3 regions of the Mucilaginibacter gotjawali genome follow, and region 3 is predicted to be linked to each of the others. Evidence: riboswitches for the same ligand, from Rfam matches in the RefSeq annotation. Region 3 holds a riboswitch; each other region holds the start of a gene.
What was found. Region 3 has a riboswitch for S-adenosylmethionine ahead of MgSA37_RS14480 (O-acetylhomoserine aminocarboxypropyltransferase/cysteine synthase family protein). Riboswitches for the same ligand answer to the same signal wherever they lie in the genome.

Region 1 (7,672 bases), 2.0 Mb from region 3:
AGCCCAAACTTTAAAATGATAATGCACACCCGCAACGGCATGCTGCCCGCAGTGCGGTTTCACCTTGACGACTCGCACCTGTCAAATGATTCGCTGCTGACGCCTGATGAACTTGCGGCGCATAGGGCAGCTAATAACGGCTTTTTATCGCTCGATTTTGTGTTCGAGAACGATTTTAAAGCGCCTATAAAAGAAAAAGACCCTGTATTTTACGAAAAGATCAAACACCTGCGCATGGAAGAATTTGTAGCCGCAATGATGGACCTCCGCGAGCGGCTCGACCCTTTCCAGCTGTTAAGGGCCGAATATGCAGAAGCAGCAAAATCGATCAGACGCAGGGAATCGGTTTACTGGAAAGAAATGCTGGGTGTGCTTAGTTTTGCGCTAAACTATCCGGCTAAACATTTGTCAGCAGAAGATATGCTGCGGCTGCAGCATTCGCTCACGCCGCTCATCTCAATTGTTATTGCCTATATACCGCAAAGCTCAAGTGAGGAGCTGATAGCGCTGCACCACGCCGGGGTGCTTGACCTGGTTGCTGTTGGCGACGACAGCCGGGTGGAAGCAGAGAGCAGGGGCGGAGCAACTTACCGTTATACCGACGAAGAAGGCCGGGCACAGGCAAAATATTTTAAAACCTATGTAGATTGTGTTGGGCAGCCGCATTTGGATTTTGATGAATTTCAGTTTAAAAGCATGTTAAGCAAAAAAACGGTTAGCCCGGCGCGTTTAAAATTCCGCTCGACCGATGAAGCGCTCAAGGCCGTCGCTGCCAGCAAAGATGTGCTCCGGGACCAGCATGGCGACTATTACCTTAGAGTTTCGGGCATTACCATCAACGATAATTTCCAGGTGATAGATGATTACGGCGCATTTAACAACCGCATCTACATCATGGCCGTACCTTATATCGGCGGCTATAACCCCGATTATTCGGGCCTTGATTTTAGCGAGGCGGCCTCGGCCACTATCATAAAAACTTTATTGCCAAATGATGAACATGCCATCCTCAGCTGAACTAAAATTATTTATGGTGCTGCTGGGCTCAAAATCCCCCGCGCGCAATGTGGAACAGCATGATTATTTTTTTGGTATCGGCCAGGTGCTGAATGACCTGGTGCCGCAGATGCGCGCTTTCTGGCCCGGGACCGGCAATAGCCTCCATGTTGATGGCTGGCGCGAAGTAACCCGGGTAAGTGGCTTTAGGGTGGAAGTTGTATTGAAGGAGCGGGATGACTTTTTAGCTTTAAACCGGCTGTTTTTTATAAACCTGGGCGGTTACCAGGCCGATAAGCTGGAGGAACAGCATTATACCGTACTATCCGTACACAGCGACCGAGCGCAGGCAGCGCGGCACGCAAAGCAAACCTTGTTCTATAAAACCAATACCCTAAAAGGAGCCGGTTCGCATATCGACGAAAAATATGGCATTGATGTGGATGATATCTATCATATCGAAGAGATCCTGCCGCCCGGCGAAAAGGAAAAGTACCGGGTATTGCTAACGCCTGCTGAAGATGTGGCAACCGACAAAATCCATTTAGGTTATTTAAAACTGGATAAGATCAAATGACATCCGCCCAACTGTTTACACGATGGGTGGAAGAGAAACACCGCGGGCAACTGGTAAAAAAAACCACCGCCCCGTATTTTACGCACCTGGCTGCCGTTGCCGGCATGGCAGGGCCATTAATGGCGCTCGGGTACGAGACGGGTTTATGTCATGACCTTTTGGAGGATACTGAAACCACCGCAGATGAATTAACCAATACCCTGATCCTTTTCGGATACGAGCCTGAACAAGCCAGTTTTATCACCTCAACCGTTACGGAGCTGACAGATGTATATACGTCAGCGGCATTCCCCTTTCTTAGCAAAGACGAACGGAAAGAAAAAGAAGCATTGCGCCTCAGCAAAACCAGTCCCGCCGCACAAACCCTTAAGTATTGCGACCTGGCTGACAATATCAAATGGGTATTAAGGCACGACCGGAAACACGCCCTGCAATACCTTCAAAAGAAAGAACGCCTGGTAAAAAAACTTACTGCTGGTGATGCCGCAGTACGGAAGAACCTGCTCACCCTCATTCGTCATTCCATTTCCAACTTTGGGGGTAAATAAAAAGGCAGGGGTGGCCTTGCGCTATACCTGCGTTTACACAATTTAACTACTAACTGACAGATTAAAATTCAGTTAATTAGATAAATTAACTGCTTTATTTTTAATTTATTTTATGTCGTAATAATTAATTAATAAAAAATTATGGAAAATTTAATGAAAGCCTGCCGGGAGCTGATTTTTTGCCGGTAACGGCGACTAAGGTTGTCGCTTCAATTGCCGTCCGGCTGGTAAAATACCCCCCGCCACTGCCCGTTAGCGATAAAGGTTTGTGCATGTAACACGCCTGATAGCAGGCAAAGTGACGTAAGTATATGGAGTTTTTTCATATTCTATAAGTTAATTTAAAGGGACACTTTCTACGATAACGTCCCAGTGTGCCAGCACCAGTTCAAAACGCTGCTGCTCCGCTTTGGCATAGCTCTCCCGGTCCGGAAAAAGCTGTTTTTTATAAGGGTCGGCGATGCTATAATCCAATGCCAGGTGTTCATTTTTAAACGTGGTAGTCACTTTAAAGTCCCAACGGGTGTCTTCCCCGCTGTGCAGAACAGGGATTTCGGCTGTAATACGCAGCAAGTCGCCATTTTCAACCAGTTTTTTTAGCAACGGGTAATGGTTTTTTTTCCATAGTGCGATAAACTCTTCAGCATGGCCCCATTTCAGTTTATAATAGTTCTCGATGGTGAGCGGCTTGTCCTGCGCAAAAAGCGCTATACTCCAAACCATAAGCCCTGTCATTAAAATAACTTTCTTCATCATATCTTCATTAGAGGTGTGAGGGCGGATTCGAACCGCCGTAAAAGGTTTTGCAGACCCCCGCCTCGCCACTCGGCCACTCCACCGTTTGTTGCTGCCTCAGGCAGCTGCCAGCCGGAAAACTGCGGCCAGTTTTTCTGCCACCTGGTCTAGCTCGGCCCTGGTATTGAATTTACTGAATGAAAAGCGGATAGCGGTGCGCGCTGCATCTGTACCAAGCGCCTTCAATACATGCGAGGCTGATCCGCCCGAACAGGCGCTGCCTCCGGAAACGGCGATGCCCTCTGTATCGAGGTAGCGCAGCAGGTCGGTATCCGTACCGGGCAGGCTCACGCTTAATAACGTATAAAGGCTTTTATTTAAGTCGGCCGAATTGCCGTTAAACTGCACATCCGGCAATGTTTCGGTCAAACGGGTAATCAAATGGTATTTTAAGTTTTGTATGTACGAATGATCCTGTTCCATTTGCCCGTAAGCAATTTCAAGCGCTTTGGCCATACCAACAATGCCCGGGATATTTTCGGTGCCGGCGCGCAGGCCGCTTTCCTGGCCCCCGCCGTGGATAAGGCGGTTGAGCCGCTGCCCTTTGCTGCGGTACAAAAAGCCAACGCCTTTGGGGCCGTGGAACTTATGCGCCGATGCCGCCAGGAAATGAACTTTCAGCCGGCTAAGGTCGTGGCGGTAATGCCCCATAGTTTGTACTGTATCGGTATGGAACAAGGCCTGGTATTTTTCGCATAGCTCGCCGGTCTGCACGATATCGTTCAGGTTGCCTATTTCGTTGTTGGCATGCATTACCGAAACCAGGTTGCGGGTATTGGTCCGCAGCAGGTATTCCAGGTGGCTCAGATCCAGGTTGCCTTTGCCGTCATGCTTTATATAACTTATGCGGGTATGGTTTTTGGCCGTCAGTGCGCGCAGGGTTTGCAAAACGGCCGGGTGCTCAAACGGTGTAGTGATCACATGGTCGATATGGTTACAGGTAACCGCCGACACGATGGCGATATTATCCGCCTCGGTACCACCCGAAGTGAAAACGATCTCTTCAGGTAAAGCATTTAACAAACCGGCGATCGTGGCGCGGCTGGCTTCCAGTGCCTGGCCTGCCTCGCGGCCCGGCCCGTGCTGCGAAGACGCGTTACCATAGTGATTCAGAAAATAAGGGGTCATCGCTTCGAATACGTTTTGATCCAGCGGGGTGGTGGCTGCGTTATCCAGGTAAATTTTCATGTCTTGTTTTTTTATTTGCCTTTATTCCATATGCCAGAAGCCGCGCAGGGTGCAGCAATTACAAGTAGATTATACCTGGATTTTATCTTTCTCCCGGTTACAGGAGTGGAATTAGCACCTTATGTTTATAGGTTGCTAAGACGTCGCAGGGCCATTCCCTCGGTCTTTCTGGATAAATAATAAAGAACGTTTCGGGGACAAATATAAAACAATTTATATAATTCCTATGGATTTTATAGAATTAATTTGAATGGATCATTTTTTAGCCTGCATTTGCCAATAATATTTGCGCTATTTTTTGAGTATCGCTCAAACTTTTCACACAAAATCACCGGACATACAAAAATAAAATCAAAAAATATTCGGTTATGTGCTTTTACCTAATGTTAAATTAATTGTAACTTTATTTTACCAGATAATAGCTGAATAATACAACTTTAACATCACCGTTAAGCTGAAGTTAAGGCTGTATTAACATTATTCCGAGGCTGTTAAAAGCCAAAACCTAATTTGTAGTTTTAAAAATTGATTACGAATCGAGATGAGGAAGAAGATACTATTTATTACCGGGTCTATTAATCAAACTTCGCAAATGCACCAGATCTCGGAGCATTTGCACGACTTCGACTGCTGGTTTAGCCAGCTCTTCGCGGACAACAATTTTTTAAAGGGAATACTAAAATACACGCCTGTTGCCAACCATACGGTACTTGCTGATCACTTCCGGAAAAAATCAGAAAATTACCTTAACCAGTTTGGCGCCCGGATTGACCAGGGCGGCGACAGGCATCCATACGACCTGGTAGTTAACTGTACCGATATGATCGTGGCCAAAAAATTCAGACATACCAAAACCATTTGGGTGCAGGAGGGGATGATCGATAAAACCACCCTGTTAACCGGTTTGGTTAAGGCCTTAAACCTGCCGCCATATTGCTCAGGCGATACGTCGCTTAATGGTTCAACCAACGTATGCGATATTTATTGTACAGCCTCAATAGGGTATAAAAATTACCTTGCCCGAAAAGGTACTGACGCTTCAAAACTGATTGTAACCGGCATCCCAAATTACGATAACCAGCGCCAATACCTCGATAATGATTTCCCGTTGCATGACTATGTGATGGTAGCCACTACGGATATGCGCGAAACCTTTCGTTTTGAAAACAGGCCGGCTTTTATAAAGCACGCTGCGAAAATTGCTGATGGAAGGCAAATGCTTTTTAAGCTGCATCCTAACGAAAACGTGGCAAGGGCAGAAGCCGAGATAAAAAAATACGCTCCAAAAGGAAGCCTGATATTCAGCGGCGGTAATACCAGCCATATGATAGCCAATTGTTGCGAGCTGATCACCCAATATTCAACCGTTGTTTATACCGGGATAGCGCTGGGTAAAAAGGTGCATTCTTATTTTGATATTGAGGAACTTTACCGCCTGGCCCCCGTCCAGAATGGCGGTACCTCCGCAAAAAATATCGCTCAAATTTGCAGGGGGTATATTAACTTTAACGGTAAAAAGGAAGATTTTCTGAAAGGATTTACATTTAAGGCAGAAAGCGAACCTTATCTGGAGGTGCAGTATGCCTAACTATGTCAGCGTTTAATATATGATGGCAGATAATATTGTAATAGTTGTACAAGCCAGGATGTCGTCGAGCCGGTTGCCGGGGAAGGTGATGATGCCCCTATTGGGCGAAAGCCTTTTGTCGAGGATGATTGAACGGCTTAAAATGATCCGCCACAAGGCGCTGGTGGTTATTGCTACGTCTGAAGAAAGTGCCGATGATATCATTGAGCAGGAAGCTGATCGTATAGAGGTGCCCTGCTTTCGCGGCAACCTCAATAACCTGCTCGACCGCCACTACCAGGCCGGCAAAAAATATAATGCCGATACCGTTTTAAAGATCCCTTCTGATTGCCCGCTGATAGATCCTCAGATTATTGACCAGGTGCTTGATTTTTATGTTGAGCACCCCGGTGAATATGATTACGTAAGCAACCTGCACCCTGCCACTTTCCCGGATGGGAACGATGTGGAGATCATGACCATGGCCTGCCTTGAAAGAACATGGGAAGAAGCAACAAAGACCCTGGAGCTGGAGCACACCACCCCTTATATCTGGGAAAATCCTGAAAGCTTCAGTATTGGAAACGTAACCTGGGATACAGGAAAAGATTATTCCATGTCGCATCGCTTTACGATAGATTATGAAGCCGATTACCTGTTTATAAAGCGCGTTTACGAAGAGTTATATCCGGCCAGACATAATTTTTCCTGCAATGATATCATTAGCCTGCTTGAACAAAAGCCGGAAATATATGACATCAATGCCCGCTACGCGGGGGTAAACTGGTACCGTAACCATATGGATGAATTAAAAACTATTTCATCAGACCAAACAAAATTGACTTTTTGATAACATAAGTTAAATAATCAGAATTTAACTTTAAAGTTTTATTCATTATTAAATGCAAAGTTCAGCTATACCAATTGACCAGCTCGAAGCCACGGCTTTAAAAGTAAGGGAGCATATTATCAAAATGTCAACAGATGGCGGTTGCTTCGTCGGAGCATCACTTTCTGCTGCCGATTTGATTGTTTACCTGTATTCGGAATTTTTAAACATCAACCCAAATAATCTTAACGACCCCGACAGGGATTACCTGTTCCTTTCAAAAGGGCATGATGTACCCGCTTTATACGGCACCTTCGCTGAGCTTGGTTTGCTGGAGAAGGACAGGCTGAAAAACCATTTATCCCTTAACGACCATATTTACTGGCACCCCAATACGCATATTCCCGGCATCGAATTTCATTCGGGCTCTTTGGGGCATTTGCCATCGGTAGCAATAGGCGTTGCCATGGACATTAAAATAAGAGGCGGCAAAAACAAGGTGATCTGTATTATGGGTGACGGCGAGTTGAACGAAGGCACCTGTTGGGAAGCCGCGCTTGTTGCCAATGCCCATAAACTGGATAACCTGATCTTTGTGATCGACCGTAACCATTTCCAGGCCAATATGCCAACGGAGGAATTGATCCCGCTGGAGCCCCTGCATGATAAATTTACCGCATTCGGCGCAGCAGTAAAACGAATTGACGGGCATAGTTTTGAGTCCCTGCACGAAGCTTTTTCAGCCTATCCTTTTGAAACAGGTAAACTGAATGTAGTAATTGCAGATACCGTACGTGGCAAAGGATTACCCAGCATTGAACGCAGAGCCGACAGGTGGTTCTGTAATTTTAATGCCGAAGAGGTAGAAAGCCTGCTGAAGGAATTGCACGGCGAACATTTAACCAATTTAACATCTGAAACTTTAGTGGTGAGATAACATGACCTACGAAGAATTACTTACCCAAACTGCATTAGCCGATGATCGCTTTATCGTGATGACGGCCGAAAACCGCGCCCTGGTACGCAATATCCCCGGCAAACTTGGCAATCGGTTTATTGATACCGGCATAACGGAACAAACTATGATAGGCGCTGCCGCCGGCCTGGCGCTGCGCGGGCGGATCCCTGTGGTACATGCCCTGGCATCGTTTTTAACCATGCGTGCATTTGAA
Region 2 (7,672 bases), 920 kb from region 3:
CAAATTTCTTTACGGCGCTCCAATGAATCGGCCTGGCCGGTTTCATCAAAAGCCATCACTACTGTAGCGGCGCCGTAGCTTAATATCTTGCGGGCATATTCTTTAAATTTCTCTTCTCCTTCTTTCAGCGAGATAGAATTGACGATGCCTTTACCCTGTAAACATTTTAAACCAGCTTCAATCACCGTCCATTTGGAGGAGTCGATCATGATGGGCAGTTTGGCAATATCAGGTTCCGAAGCCACCAGGTTAAGGAACTTTACCATCACCGCTTCCGAATCGATCATCCCTTCATCCATGTTGATATCGATCACCTGGGCACCGCCTTCTACCTGCTGGCGGGCAACAGTTAATGCCGCTTCATAATCCTCGGCCAAAATCAATTTGGAGAACTTTGGCGAACCTGTGATGTTTGTCCGTTCGCCAATATTTACAAAATTAGTTTCGGGTGTAAGGGTAACTGCTTCCAGGCCGCTTAGGCGCAGGTAGGGCTCAATTTCAGGCCTCACCCTGGGCGGGTATTTTGCTGCCTTTTCGGCAATACATTTGATATGCTCAGGTGTGGTACCACAGCAGCCGCCAACAATATTTACCAGCCCGGCCTTCATAAACTCGTCTACCTGGTGGGCTGTTTCGTGGGCTGTTTCATCGTACTGGCCGAATTCATTTGGAAGGCCTGCATTTGGATATGCAGAGATAAATACATCCGCTTTTTGCGAAAGTTCTTCAATATGCGGCCGCATTTCTTTTGCTCCCAGAGCGCAATTTAAACCCACTGACAATAAATTGGCATGGCGCACCGAATTCCAGAAGGCTTCCACCGTTTGCCCTGAAAGGGTACGCCCGGAAGCATCAGTAATGGTGCCGGAGATCATGATGGGCAACCCGTCCGGCCCCCCTCTAAATCTCCCCCCGGTTGGGGGAGACTTTTTTATTTCATTAAAGTACCTGTTGATAGCAAACAGGGCTGCTTTTGCATTTAGGGTATCAAATATGGTTTCGATGATCAACAGATCAGCGCCACCATCTACAAGGCCGCGCACCTGGTCGTAATAGGCTTCTGCCAAATCGTCAAAACTAACCGCGCGATAGCCCGGGTCGTTTACGTCCGGTGAAAGTGAAGCCGTACGGTTGGTTGGCCCGACAGCGCCAGCCACAAAACGCGGTTTGGACGGGTCTTTTTTATTATATTCATCAGCAACCTCGCGGGCAATGCGGGCGCCTTCATAGCTCAATTCGTAGGCCAATTCTTCCAGGTGATAATCAGCCAGTGAAATGCGCTGGGTGCTGAAGGTATTCGTTTCGATGATATCGGCACCTGCCTCCAGGTATTCAGCATGTATGGCTTTGATCACATCGGGGCGTGTGATGTTCAGCAGGTCGTTATTTCCTTTAAGATCAGAGCCATGATTGCGAAACCGTTCGCCACGAAAATCCTCTTCGGATAATTCGTACCGCTGGATCATGGTACCCATTGCCCCGTCAATTACAAGAATGCGTTTTTGTAGTTCTTTTCTGATATCCATTTTTAAGATGTGAGACGTGAGATATGAGATATGAGATAATAAAAACCGACAAAACAGTCTCTTATCTCAAGTCTCATATCTCACATCTAATAAAAAAAGCTTATATCGAGAAGTCGTCTGATCACTGACCTTCGCTTATCTTTCCCGGGAGCCAGTTGGCTCTCAAGTAGAATGTGGCACCTTGTAAGCACAGGTTGCCAAGACTTCGCAGGGTCTAATCCCTCCGTCTTTCTCTATAAGCATTGCAAAGATGCGTAATAAAGTAATCATATGCAAGAGGCGTAAATGAGCCAGGTCAAATGATATCATTTTTTACTTTGTCTATACAAAAAAAGCTGCCTCCAATAATTGGAGGCAGCTTTTTTAAAAGATTATTTTTCTGTTACCTTCTTCTGCCAAAAATACGCAGCAACATCAGGAACAGGTTGATAAAATCCAGGTAAAGGGTTAAACCACCCATTAGAGCCATTTTTGAGGCAGTGGCATCGCCATAGGCTAAACCGGCACCAATGTTTTTCAATTTCTGTACGTCATAAGCGGTTAATCCTACAAACACCGCCACACCAATATAGCTGATCAGCATTTGAAGACCTGAGCTATGCAAAAATAGGTTTACCAGACTGGCAACAACAATACCAACAAGAAACATAATTAAAATAGAGCCAAATTTGGTGAGGTCAGTTTTAGTGGTGTAACCGGCAATAGCCATAATTCCAAATACTATTGATGAAGTTAAGAATACGCCAGTTACCGAAGAAGCGGTGTAAATCAATAGTATAAAGCTTAAACTGATACCTGTTAAAGTTGCATAGGCAACAAACAGTAAAGCCAAAACGGGATAGGAAATGCGATTAAGGCCAAATCTCATTAGCAGCACAAATGCTAGCGGCGAAAACATTGCAATGTATGCAAACCCTGTTAACTGCCCGGTAGTAACGTCGACAAGAGTCATCAGTAGCGACGGCGTATTCGCAAAAACATATGCGGACAGCGCAGATACACCCAATGCCACAAACATCCACATGAATACATTAGCTAAAAACCTACGCGATGCGTCGGTATCATTTATTTGGACTATGTTATCATAAACATAGTCAGGTTTATTTATTTCCATTTTTCTTTTAAAATTTATTTATACAAATTTAATTATTAGAGTTGAGATTTTAGACGCCCAAAATGAGAAAAAGTTTAGTTTGAGTCCGGAAGTCGGAAAAGACCGAAAGTCCGGAAGATTAAAATCCTGTTCTTAAACAAAGTTTCGGGTTTACTCCAGTTCGTCTTTCGGACTTTACTGACTTTCCGGACTTTCGGACTCTTACCTACCCCAGTCTTCTTACCAATTGCTCTTCTACTTTTTTAAATACCTGGATAGGTTTTAATGCACGCCAGCCCAGGTCGTCCAATACCCCACCGAAATTGATATAGTAGTCGATATTGTTTCGTTTAAACTCATCAATTACGTGTTCGCGGAAATTGATGCCGGCTATCCAGCCGTCCTCCACATCCTGGAACCATTCTTCGTAGTAACAATCGTCGGATGAGTGAAAATTCAATACGTTTTCGCCAATCAGGATGAAATAATGGATACCACTATCCGTCATCAGGTCAAGGATCTCGCGTTTCAGCATCATGATATCGTTATTGATCGCGTCGTTCCACTCGCCTATAAATTCTATGATGGTGTAACCACGTTCGTAATCAACAAAAAGTACTTTTAAATACAGCGTATTTGAACCAAAGGCATCCCATTGCGGATGCAGCAGGTAATTGTAAACCTGCTTATCAAATTCAAACTCACTGTATTCAGTTGCATAAAACGGCGAATATTCGTCTTCCGCAGCAATATAATCGTCGCGCCATTTATAATATGGTTCTATTTCGTGCATTCTTTAATTTTAAATGTGCGGATGAAAAATATTTCAAATGTGCGGATGTGCAAATGTGCAGATTATAAAAACCTAAACCTTTGCATCCGCAGTTTATCAACTCACATCCATTTTTTTAATTAACTAATTTGCTTCTTCACTATTTGCACATCTGCACATACGCACATTACCCCTTATAAGCTTCTACTGCTTTTCTAACGCTGCCATGTTCCTTCAATAAACCAACAGCGGTATGCTCATCCAGGCCTGTTTCCCTCATTACCATTTTTGTGCCACGGTCAATCAATTTATCGTTTGAGAGCTGCATGTCCACCATTTTATTGCCTTTTACCCTGCCTAATTGGATCATTACACAGGTGCTCAGCATATTTAACACCAGTTTTTGCGCGGTACCCGCTTTCATCCGGGTGGAGCCTGTCAAAAATTCAGGTCCGGTGACAACTTCAACAGGATACTTTGCCGCTGCTGCCACCGGGCTGCCGCTGTTACAAACAATACAACCGGTTACCATATGGTGTTTGTTGGCCATTTTTAATCCACCCACCACATACGGCGTAGTACCCGATGCCGCTATGCCAACCAGCACATCCTTTTCATTAATTCCGTATGCCAAAAGGTCTTCCCAGGCCTGCCTGTCGTCGTCTTCGGCAAATTCAACCGCTTTACGGATAGCGCCATCGCCTCCGGCTATAATGCCCACCACCCGATCAAACGGAACGCCGAATGTAGGCGGGCATTCAGAAGCATCAACAACACCCAGGCGCCCACTGGTGCCTGCACCGATATAAAAAAGCCTTCCCCCTGCTTTCATTCTTTCAGCAGTGATTTTCGCGAGTGCCTCAATTTGTGGCAATGCTTTTTCAACCGCCAGTGGAACGGTACGGTCCTCTTCGTTAATATGCTGAAGGATCTCCTTAACTGTCATTTTTTCAAGGTCGTTAAACCTCGAGTCCCTTTCTGTAGTCCTATCCATGGAGGAATAAATAAATTTCAGGCAAAATTCGGTAAAAATGTTGACAAATAAAGCCTGGGCTTACCCGCTGAATTTTTCACAGGATTGGAAAAATTTGCCACAGGATTGAAATTTTATTTAAAACAGTATCCAACACGCCACTACCTTAACAACAATTATTAACTTTGTAGTAAGTATACTAGTATGAAGAATGCGGGGGCTATAATATTCAGGTCGATGATATTGCTGTTGATAGGAACAGTTATTGGCTTTTATTTAGCTGATAATAACCTGTCGGGCAATGGCCTCAATTTTTCACTCAAAAGCAATAACAAAATCAACAGTGTTTTAAGGCTTGTAAAAGACAACTATGTCGATTCTGTAAACGAAGACAGCCTTGAGGGTGTAGCCGTAAATAACGTATTGCAAACGCTTGACCCGCATTCCCTTTACCTGCAGCCGCAAAGAGCGCAATCAATTAACGAAAATTTAGATGGGGGTTTTAACGGTGTGGGCCTTGAATACCAGATCCTGCGCGACACGCTGGTTGTAACCCAGGTATACAACGGCGGACCGGCAGCAACTGCAGGGCTTTTACCCGGTGACAAAATCCTCCGTATTAACGAAAAAACTTTTTCGGGCACAAAACTTACGGCTAAAAAGGTTGACCAATCGCTAAAAGGCGATTCTCTTACCCAAATATCGATGTCGGTACTCACTGCCAACAATTCCATGTTAAAAACTTATCATATCCAACGGGGGCATGTTGATTTGAGCAGCCTTGATGCCGCGTATATGATCAACCCCGAAACCGGTTATATCAAAATAAGCAAATTTGCCTCAACAACGGATGCTGATTTCAGGGACGCGTTAACTAAATTAAAGGCCCGGGGCTTAAAAAAACTGGTGCTTGATATCAGGGAAAACGGCGGCGGATATCTTAGTGCAGCTACGTCGCTTGCTGATGAGTTTTTATCCAAAGGCAAGCTCATCGTTTATACAAAGGGCGCCCACGAAGAACGAAAAGATTATTTTTCTACTGATTCAGGCATGTTTAAGGAAGGTAAACTTGCAGTCCTGATAGACGAATATTCGGCTTCTGCAAGTGAAATACTGGCGGGCGCATTGCAGGATCTTGACCGGGCCCTGATCGTTGGACGCCGCTCTTTCGGAAAAGGGCTGGTACAGCAACAATTTCCTTTTGGTGATGGCTCTGCCGTAAATTTAACCGTTGCCAGGTATTACACTCCCTCTGGCCGTTCAATCCAAAAATCATACAAATACGGTACTGAAATATATCACAACGAAATAGCAGAACGGATGCGGAAGGGTGAGCTTTTTTCGGAACAAAGCACTTTAAACGATAGCATTTTTAAAAAACCATCGCCTTACCATACTTCATCCGGCAAAAAGGTATACAGCGGCGGCGGTATTATGCCGGATATTTTTGTGCCTGCTGATACCACTATCAATACAGCGCTTGTGCAGGAATTGAGCGAACAACAATTATTCACGGCCTATACTATCGACCAGCTAGGGCCGGTGTTAAATAAGTTCCATACTTCCGATGCTTTTGTAAGCCAGTACAATGTTAGCGATGATGCATTCAACAGGTTCATCCTTTATGCTTCAAAAACAATAAAGGAAATGGATTCAAAGGAATTACTTGTATCAAAGCCAACCATAAAAACCCTGTTAAAAGCCTCAGCCGCCCGCTTTAAATGGGGTGATAATGCCTATTTTGAAGTGATGAACAGCGATGATATTGCGTTAAAAAAAGCGGTGGAGTCAATTAATTAATTTGAAAATTTGTTGATTTGAAGATTTGAAAATGGCTCATTATTTTGCATTTTCAAATTAACACATCTTCAAATTTTCAAATCCGAAATTACTTCTGCCTGAACCAAACCTGGATCGGCGCACCCTGAAACTCAAAATTCTCTCTCAGTTTATTTTCAATAAAGCGGTAATAAGGCTCCTTAACGTATTGCGGTAAGTTGCAAAAGAAGGCGAACATCGGTGATGTACCGGCAATCTGGGTGATGTATTTGATCTTTACGTATTTGCCTTTGATAGATGGCGGAGGATAATTTTCAATGATCGGCAACATTACCTCGTTCAACTTTGAGGTAGGTATTTTGCGGACCTTATTTTGGTAAACCTGATTCGCAGTTTCAATTACTTTCAACACCCTTTGTTTTTCCGTTACCGAAGTAAATACTATAGGCACATCGGTAAACGGCGCTATTTTGTCGCGGATCTGTTCTTCAAAAACCTTAACTGTTTTGTTATTTTTTTCGATGAGGTCCCACTTGTTGACGACGATCACGACGCCTTTTTTATTTTTCTCGGCCAGGTGGAAGATATTGATATCCTGCGATTCGATCCCTTCCACAGCATCGATCATTAAAATCACCACATCGGCTTCTTCCAAAGCCTTGATGGTACGCATAACCGAGTAAAACTCGATATTCTCTTTAACCTTTGTTTTTTTACGCAGCCCGGCGGTGTCTACCAACATAAAATCGTGGCCGTACTGGTTATAGTGGATATGGATGGAATCGCGGGTGGTGCCTGCAATAGGCGTTACAATATTACGCTCCTTGCCGATAAGCGAATTAATGATGGATGATTTACCCACATTCGGGCGGCCTACAATGGCGTACTTTGGTAAAGTATTTTCTTCCAGCTGCTCATCGTCAAAATGTTTTACCACTTCGTCCAGTAATTCGCCTGTGCCTGAACCTGTCATTGATGAAATATTATATAATTCGCCAAGTCCCAAACTATAAAACACCATGGAATCAGCCAACAGCGAAGTGTTGTCCAATTTATTAACTACTACAAACACAGGTTTTTTACCCTTACGCAGCAGCGTGGCAATTTCATCATCAAGATCGGTGATACCGGTAGTAACGTCGACCATAAACAGGATAACGGTCGCTTCCTCAATGGCGATGATCACCTGTTCGCGGATAGCGGCCTCAAATACATCTGCCGAATTGGCTACATAGCCGCCGGTATCGATAACAGTGAACGAATGGCCCGTCCACTCAGAGACACCATAGTGCCTGTCGCGGGTTACACCGCTCACGTCGTCCACAATGGCCTTGCGGGTTTCGGTTAAACGGTTATATAAAGTTGACTTGCCTACGTTAGGGCGACCTACTATGGCTACTATGTTACTCATTTTTAATTTTAGATTTTAGAATTACGATTTACGATTTGGTATAATTTAAATCGCGGCTCATAATTTAATGCTAATTTACAAATCCGATCAGCCTAAATCTAAAATCGTAATTCGTAAA
Region 3 (7,672 bases):
TACAGCGCTTGTTCCATTATTACCTGGAGCAGGCACCTGAAGTACGGATTAAAAGCAAGGTAAAGGCACACCTGCTGATTGATGCAACTTACTTTCCAAACGATCTTTGTCTTGTGCTTTACTACGATCATGATATCCGTTATACCCAGCTTTACCGGATGACTGATCAGGAGCGCTATGAACAAATGCAGGAGGATCTGGAGAATCTAAAGAAGCTTGGTGTTAATATAGCTAGTATCACCTGCGACGGGCACAAAGCACTATTAAAAGCTATCCGTAAAGTCTATCCAAATGTATTGATCCAGCGATGCCTGGTACACATTAAACGCCAAAGCCAAACCTGGCTTACAAAGAATCCTAAGGCTCCGGTTGCACAGCAACTGTTATACTTATCCAAACAAATCACTTATTTAAGGACCTATGAACAAAGCAATCAATGGCTGGCAGATATTTACCACTGGTATGAAAGAAGTAAGTTCTATGTTAATGAGAAAGCATTTAACCCGGATACCGGCAGATATTGGTACAGGCATAAGATGCTGCGTCAAACGGCAAGCCTGATTATTAAAGCGATACCCAATATGTTTCACTACCTGGATGATCCGCAAATTCCTTATACTACCAATCGCCTTGAATCATTCTTCGGACATCTGAAAGAAAAGCTCGACGTTCATCGCGGCCTGCGGCCAAAAGCCAAACGAAACTTCATCAAATGGTATCTGCATTTTAAGAATAACGGTAAATGAGTTTTCTTAGCCATTGGAGGAACCAGCCAATAAAAAAAGCCGGTCCGATGCTTCGGAGCGGCTCTGGCTTTATTCCTGTAAATCATATTGCTGACAAGTTGCCCTCCGGCAGCGCCTGTTTCCTCTTCTGATCTACAAGGCCTATTTAATACTTTTTCTGCAAATTATCACCAACCATTTTTGACCACATTACCTAAAAGTAACTCACATATTTGTGGTGTGATGCGTTTTTTTATTTTCAGATAATTAACTCGATTTTGAAGCGCTGAAATTGGGTCTCCGCCGTTGTCTCCATACATTATACCAGAATACGGTGTCATAAAAAACCGAATATCACCGTCCGCGAAAAATGCTCCTGAAAACCCATTAATGGGTTTGCTCATCTCTTTATACCCAAAGTACAAAGGTTCAGGTAAATGATCTTTATTAATATTAAATAGTTGACTATAAAATCTAGCATACCTAACTATTAATCTTGCATCCCCTGGCATTTGGGGATCAAGCTTAAAACTAACAACTTCGTTTTTATAATAAACAAACTGATAAAATACACTTACATAACCCTTTCCGTTGCTTCCACTTATTAAATAGTAATCGAATCCAAGTTTCTCTCGTTTGTTCCCCTGATACGATAATATTTGTGTTAATTTTAGAGGATTTTCTTTATAAATTTTCGCAAGATTTTGAATAAAAACAGAATCCTCTTTAACCCATTGCTTTTCTATGGGTTCTGATTGACCTTTCGTTTTTATTACAATGCAAAAAAGTATTATAGAAAGAATGGTTGAACGTACTTTCATAAAAAAGTTGAGGTGTGTTAGATTTTATCCGTATTACTAATGTAAACATTAATGATGTTTTTTATTAACTATATCAAATAAAAAAGATAAAAGGCATAAATCTTAAACTTCCGACTTTCGCCTGCTCAACGATATTTCATCGCCTCCTTACCCAAAGCCCTCCGTAAAATCCCTATCTGGCCAATGGTATACGCCTGGTGATGATTGATGAATGTCCACAAACTTTCCGTTGTCTTAAAAGCAGGCAAGGGAAATTCGATTGGGCTATTTAAGGCTTCTTCGGGCATTTGTTCCAGCCCTTCGCGGATCGGTCCGGTATATTTATTCCATTCCGCTTTAATTTCTTCCAGCGAGGGCATTTTAATTGAGGCACTTACAGGTTCGGTTAGCTGTGTATTAAAATGATCGGTCCATGGAATATCTACCTGTACATTGCCCATCCTTGCCAAACCCAACTGCCCCCACACCAAATGCCCCGCAAGCCATTTGACATGATTGATCCCTGGTGCAAGCCTCACCTCAGCTTCTTCTTCATTTATATCCACTAAAACATTGTTAAACAACGTAGTATGTAAATCATACTGAATGAGTAATTGATCTTTCGCTGACATATATTTTCGTTTTTTTAGTAAAACATGTAGCCCAACAAATACACTATTAAATCGTATTGCCGAAGCTACTATGAACCATCAACTATGAACTCAAGAATATTTCATAGCATCCTTATTCAAGCCCCTTCTTAAAATACCGATCTGGCCGATGGTATAAGCCTGGTGGTGATTTATAAACGCCCACAAACCGCCGAGCGTATTATCAAAGGGAAATATAGGATGTGGTATGTTGATTACCGTATCCAGCGCAGCATCCGGAAGGTTTTCTAACCCGTTTCTTATCACCGGCCCCATTTCGTTCCATTTGTCTTTGATCTGTTGTAAAGCTGGCAATTCACTTGGCGTTGCGTCCAGGTCCTGCGGCGTTGCGCCTTGTTTGGTATGAAAATGATCGCGCCATGCAAAGTCGACCGGAACGCCCCCTATATTGCCCAAATTAAGCTGGGCCCAGGCCAGGTGGCCGGCAAGCCACTTAACACAGTTCATCGGGTCGGCGATGCATTTGCCTGACTCTGCATCTGTAATATCTGCCAAAACATTGTTATATAATACGTTATGCAGATCGTACTGGTCAAGTAATACTTTTTTTGCTGACATGGTTTTTTAAATTGATTACCCAAATGTAGCAGAATATTACAACACCTGTTAGGTGTAAATACGCCAATGTAAGGGGCTTTTTGCGACAGGGTGATTGTTGGAAAGTTGGAATGTTGAAAAGTTGTAATGTTGAAAATAGATAAAGTGATCAGTGAGGTTAGGTGCCTTTTTTCTTTCGGACTTCCGGACTTTTCCGTCTTTTCGGACTCAAAAATGAAATTTAATTTGGAATATTAACAAATACTACCTTATCTTTGAAACAATATTTGGTAGCAGTACCATGATCATTACCTCTCACACAGGTTTTGATTTATAAAGAAGCGGCGAGAGATCAGGCTCAATGACCCGCTGGCAACCCTCAAAAAGAGAAGGTGCCAATTCCTGGCCCGGTAAATATCCCGGGGAATATAAATTAATAACCATGAAAAGTCTGATTTACAACATTATTCAAACCATTTTTAGGGGCCAACAGGTAATCCAACCCGTATATATTTATAGTTATGCCTATAACTGTAATATGTGCATGTGTTGCTGTTGCTGATCCTTAACACGTTTTCATTTTCTCTTTCCCGAAAAAATACGTGTTTTCACAAAAGGATTTATAATCCTTTGTGAACAAGTCTGTAAACAAATCATTCACCATTAAATTTAAAAATCATGTCTGCTGAAAACTTAAAATTCGAAACACTTCAATTACATGCCGGCCAGGAGGCCGATCCAACTACAGGTTCACGCGCCGTACCGCTTTATCAAACTACGTCCTACGTATTTAAAAATGCCGAGCATGGCGCCAATCTTTTTGCATTAAAAGAATTTGGAAATATTTACACCCGACTGATGAACCCCACCACGGATGTTTTCGAGAAACGCATCGCTGCTTTGGAAGGCGGTGTGGCGGCTTTAGCAACAGCCTCAGGCCAGGCGGCACAGTTCATAGCTTTAAATAATATATTGCAGGTTGGCGATAATTTTGTTACCTCCCCATTCCTTTACGGCGGAACATACAACCAGTTTAAAGTAGCCTTTAAACGCTTAGGCATCGACGCACGCTTTGCGAAAGATGATACTGCGGAGAACCTTGAAAAATTGATTGACGATAAAACCAGGGCCATCTACCTGGAAACCATAGGTAACCCGGGCTTCAATATCGCTGATTTTGACAAGGTTGCTGAGCTTGCCAGGAAATACGACCTGCCGCTGATCGTTGACAATACCTTTGGTGCAGGTGGTTATTTATTCCGCCCGCTGGAGCACGGCGCCAATGTAGTGGTTGAGTCGACTACGAAATGGATTGGCGGACACGGAACAAGCATAGGCGGAGCAATTATTGACGGCGGTAATTATAATTGGGGTAATGGCAAATTCCCGCAATTTACCGAACCTTCTGAAGGGTATCATGGCCTGGTATTCGCTGATGTATTTGGCATCGGTGGCCCTTTTGGCAATATTCAGTTCATTATCCGGGCGCGTGTTGAGGGTTTGCGTGATTTCGGGCCATCTCAATCGCCATTTAATGCATGGTTGAATATACAGGGACTGGAAACGCTATCCCTGCGTGTTCAGCGTCACGTGGACAATACCCTTGAGTTGGCCAAATGGCTAGACCAGCACCCCGCAGTTGAAAGTGTAAACTATCCCGGCTTGCCGTCTTCACCGCACCATGCCCTTGGCAAAAAATACCTAAAAAATGGCTTTGGCGCGGTATTAACTTTCCAGGTAAAAGGAGATAAAGAAAATGCGGGTACAGTAATTGACAATTTGAAGTTGGTTAGCCATCTTGCTAACGTGGGCGATGCAAAAACGCTGATCATACAGCCATCAGCAACCACCCACCAGCAACTTTCAGACGAAGAACAATTATCGGCAGGTGTTTTACCAAACCAGCTACGCGTAGCTGTCGGGCTTGAACATATTGATGATATTAAAGCAGACTTTGAACAGGCATTTGGGAGATTAGTTGAGTAGAGATTAGGCACTGGAGATTAGATGCAAGTAGATGGGCGTTAGTCAAACTAATCTCTAGTCTCCGGTCTCTAATCACTAAAGGCCAATGACAAAATAAAAAATGAATACAGAAATATTTAAATACAATAAGTCATTCAAACTGGAGTCGGGCAAGCAATTGCCTGAACTCCAGATTGGATTTAATACCTACGGAACTTTAAATAAAAACCGCGACAACGTTGTTTGGGTTTGCCATGCACTTACCGCAAACTCGGATGTTTTTGACTGGTGGAAAGGGCTTTTTGGTGAACACGACCATTTTAACCCCGCTGAATATTTTATTGTTTGTGCCAACATCATCGGCTCTGCTTATGGCAGTACTAATCCGCTGAGCATCAACCCGGTTACAGGTCACCCGTTTTATCTGGCATTTCCTCAATTTACAGTTAGGGATATGGTGAAAGCCCATCAGCTGTTAGCTGATCATTTGCAGATCGATCATATCGAAATACTTTTAGGCGGATCATTAGGAGGACAACAGGCCGCTGAATGGGCCATCAGTGAACCTGATCGCATTAAAAACCTGATCCTTATAGCCACAAACGCTAAACATTCAGCCTGGGGCATCGCCTTTAATGAGTCGCAGCGCCTTGCCATCAGCGCTGACCGTACATTTTATTCCAATACACCGGATGGCGGCAAAAAGGGATTGAAAGCGGCGCGGAGCATTGCACTGCTATCCTATCGCAATTATAAAACATACGGTATTACCCAGCAGGAAGAAAAAGACAGCCTTGTTGATGGTTATAAAGCATCCTCGTACCAGAATTACCAGGGCGAAAAATTGGTAAACAGGTTCAATGCATACAGCTACTGGTACCTGTCCAAAAGTATGGATTCGCACAACGTAGGCCGTGGCCGGCGTGGGGTTGAAAAGGCGTTGAGCCTGATCAAAGCACGCACACTGGTTATCGGCATTAAATCAGATGTACTATTCCCTATTGAAGAACAACAATACCTGTTCAGGCATATCTCAAAATCAGCCTTTGCCGAATTGGATTCCTTTTACGGGCATGATGGATTTTTAATTGAAACAGAAGCATTAACTAACATAATCACCTCCTTTTTTAAGACAGACGTAAAAGGGAAAATAATTGAATTGCAACGTACCGCGTAATGAGTAAAAAATTAAATATAGGGCTATTTGGCTTTGGCGTAGTTGGCCAGGGCTTGTATGACATTATTAAAACCAAAAATCTAAACCTGGAGATCAAAAAAATCGCCATAAAAGATCCGCATAAGGAACGCTCTCTTCCCTCCCATTTATTTACAACCGAAAGGGACGAGTTGTTAAACCACCCTGAGATCAACACCATTGTTGAATTGATTAATGATACCGAAGCTGCATTTGAAATTGTATCGAGGGCATTGAGTTCGGGTAAAAATGTAGTATCGGCCAGCAAAAAAATGATCGCCCTGCATTTGGATGAATTGATCGCATTGCAGCACAAATACGGCACTTCGCTATTATACGAAGGTGCGGTTTGCGGCAGTATCCCCATCATCCGCAACCTGGAAGAATATTATGACAATGAATTACTGCATTCCATCAGCGGGATATTCAACGGATCATCCAACTATATCCTTTCAAAAGGCTTTCTTGAAAACCTGGATTATGATTCAGCGCTAAAACAGGCCCAGGATCTTGGATTTGCTGAAACCGACCCAACGAGCGATGTTGGCGGATATGATGCCAAATACAAACTGGTGATTGCGGCTGCCCATGCCTATGGTGTAATTGTACAACCCGACGACGTATTTAATTTAGGCATCCAAAACCTGAGCGCTTACGACCTGCAATATGCGCGCGAAAAAAACCTTAAAATAAAGCTGGTACCAGTAGCTAAAGAATTGGATGACCGGCATGTAGCCTTGTTTGTATTACCAAAATTTGTAAACGATAAGGAGTTTTTATACAATGTGGAATACGAATATAACGGCGTAATTGTACAGGCTGCTTTTGCCGATCAGCAATTCTTTTTTGGTAAGGGCGCGGGCGGCCACCCAACCGGCTCCGCGGTATTGTCAGATATAGCAGCTTTACGGTACGATTACCAGTATGAATACAAAAAAGCGAAGGAACGTAAAGACTTGAATTTCACCAATAATATAGAACTGAACATTTACCTGCGCTATGAAGATGAGAAATTGGTTGAATTGCTAAATTTTTCCCATATCCACGAACGCTATTATTCAGGCACTTATAAATATGTGATCGGTAAGATCAACCTGCAAAGCCTGATCGATAACCAGCAGGTGATAGCTGAAAACAAAGCCTTCGTCGCTTTTGCTGATCAGCTTGCAGGGGTTAACCTGGCTGCAGAAGTAAAGCAAACTGCTGAAGTACTCTGATATTTTTGTGTTTATTTAGTTTTTAAAAAAGGCTCCTTATGGGGCCTTTTTTTATATATGGCCATACAAGCATCCTATTGAAAGGTAGGTTTATAAGCAAATATTATTTGTTTATAAATTGATAAAAGTATTACCTTAAAGCAATTTATTGCGATCCCCTGATTTTATGAGAAGAAACCTATTGCTAGTATTGTTATTTACAATGGTATGGAGCGTTGCCTCCGCGCAAAAAAACAATGTTGACAGTTTAACAAAAGCCTATCGAAAAAACAGGCAGGATACCACGCTGGTACAACTCCTTAATAACAAAGCCTCCTACGTTTTCCTTACAACCAATTCTGATTCGGGGATGAACTGTCTGACAAAAGGACTGGCGCTCTCCCGAAAAATTCATTATAAGGATGGAGAAGTTCGCTCACAATTGGGTATCGCAACAATCCTGAGCAGAAGAGGCGACCTGCCACAATCGTTTAAGATCATTTTTGATCTGCTACCCCAGGCCATTGCCATCAATGATCAGCGGGCCGTAGCCCAGTGTTACAACAATCTTGGCCAGGACTAT

Region 1: linked by a shared signal. The riboswitch ahead of MgSA37_RS22905 (cysteine desulfurase family protein) and the one ahead of MgSA37_RS14480 (O-acetylhomoserine aminocarboxypropyltransferase/cysteine synthase family protein) in region 3 are both predicted to bind S-adenosylmethionine.
Region 2: linked by a shared signal. The riboswitch ahead of metH (methionine synthase) and the one ahead of MgSA37_RS14480 (O-acetylhomoserine aminocarboxypropyltransferase/cysteine synthase family protein) in region 3 are both predicted to bind S-adenosylmethionine.

The regions. Positions count from the first base shown of each region.
Region 1 is NZ_AP017313.1:5,204,910-5,212,581, reverse strand. Features, by position in the region: gene MgSA37_RS22930 (FAD/NAD(P)-binding protein) at 1-1,017, shown strand, start outside; gene MgSA37_RS22925 (DUF1543 domain-containing protein) at 1,001-1,573, shown strand; gene MgSA37_RS22920 (hypothetical protein) at 1,570-2,121, shown strand; gene MgSA37_RS22915 (hypothetical protein) at 2,458-2,877, opposite strand; tRNA gene MgSA37_RS22910 (tRNA-Cys) at 2,889-2,960, opposite strand; gene MgSA37_RS22905 (cysteine desulfurase family protein) at 2,974-4,104, opposite strand; SAM riboswitch class I at 4,184-4,283, opposite strand; gene MgSA37_RS22900 (hypothetical protein) at 4,646-5,692, shown strand; gene MgSA37_RS22895 (cytidylyltransferase domain-containing protein) at 5,712-6,521, shown strand; gene MgSA37_RS22890 (transketolase) at 6,574-7,437, shown strand; gene MgSA37_RS22885 (transketolase family protein) at 7,439-7,672, shown strand, end outside.
Region 2 is NZ_AP017313.1:4,157,265-4,164,936, forward strand. Features, by position in the region: gene metH (methionine synthase) at 1-1,526, opposite strand, end outside; SAM riboswitch class I at 1,659-1,768, opposite strand; gene MgSA37_RS18370 (Bax inhibitor-1/YccA family protein) at 1,909-2,640, opposite strand; gene MgSA37_RS18375 (hypothetical protein) at 2,846-3,412, opposite strand; gene murQ (N-acetylmuramic acid 6-phosphate etherase) at 3,579-4,385, opposite strand; gene MgSA37_RS18385 (S41 family peptidase) at 4,569-6,164, shown strand; gene der (ribosome biogenesis GTPase Der) at 6,253-7,554, opposite strand.
Region 3 is NZ_AP017313.1:3,236,508-3,244,179, forward strand. Features, by position in the region: partial or broken gene MgSA37_RS14460 (IS256 family transposase, variant Zn-binding type) at 1-746, shown strand, start outside; gene MgSA37_RS14465 (hypothetical protein) at 914-1,546, opposite strand; gene MgSA37_RS14470 (DinB family protein) at 1,672-2,157, opposite strand; gene MgSA37_RS14475 (DinB family protein) at 2,248-2,754, opposite strand; SAM riboswitch class I at 3,062-3,168, shown strand; gene MgSA37_RS14480 (O-acetylhomoserine aminocarboxypropyltransferase/cysteine synthase family protein) at 3,412-4,719, shown strand; gene MgSA37_RS14485 (homoserine O-acetyltransferase family protein) at 4,820-5,875, shown strand; gene MgSA37_RS14490 (homoserine dehydrogenase) at 5,875-7,110, shown strand; gene MgSA37_RS28820 (tetratricopeptide repeat-containing sensor histidine kinase) at 7,277-7,672, shown strand, end outside.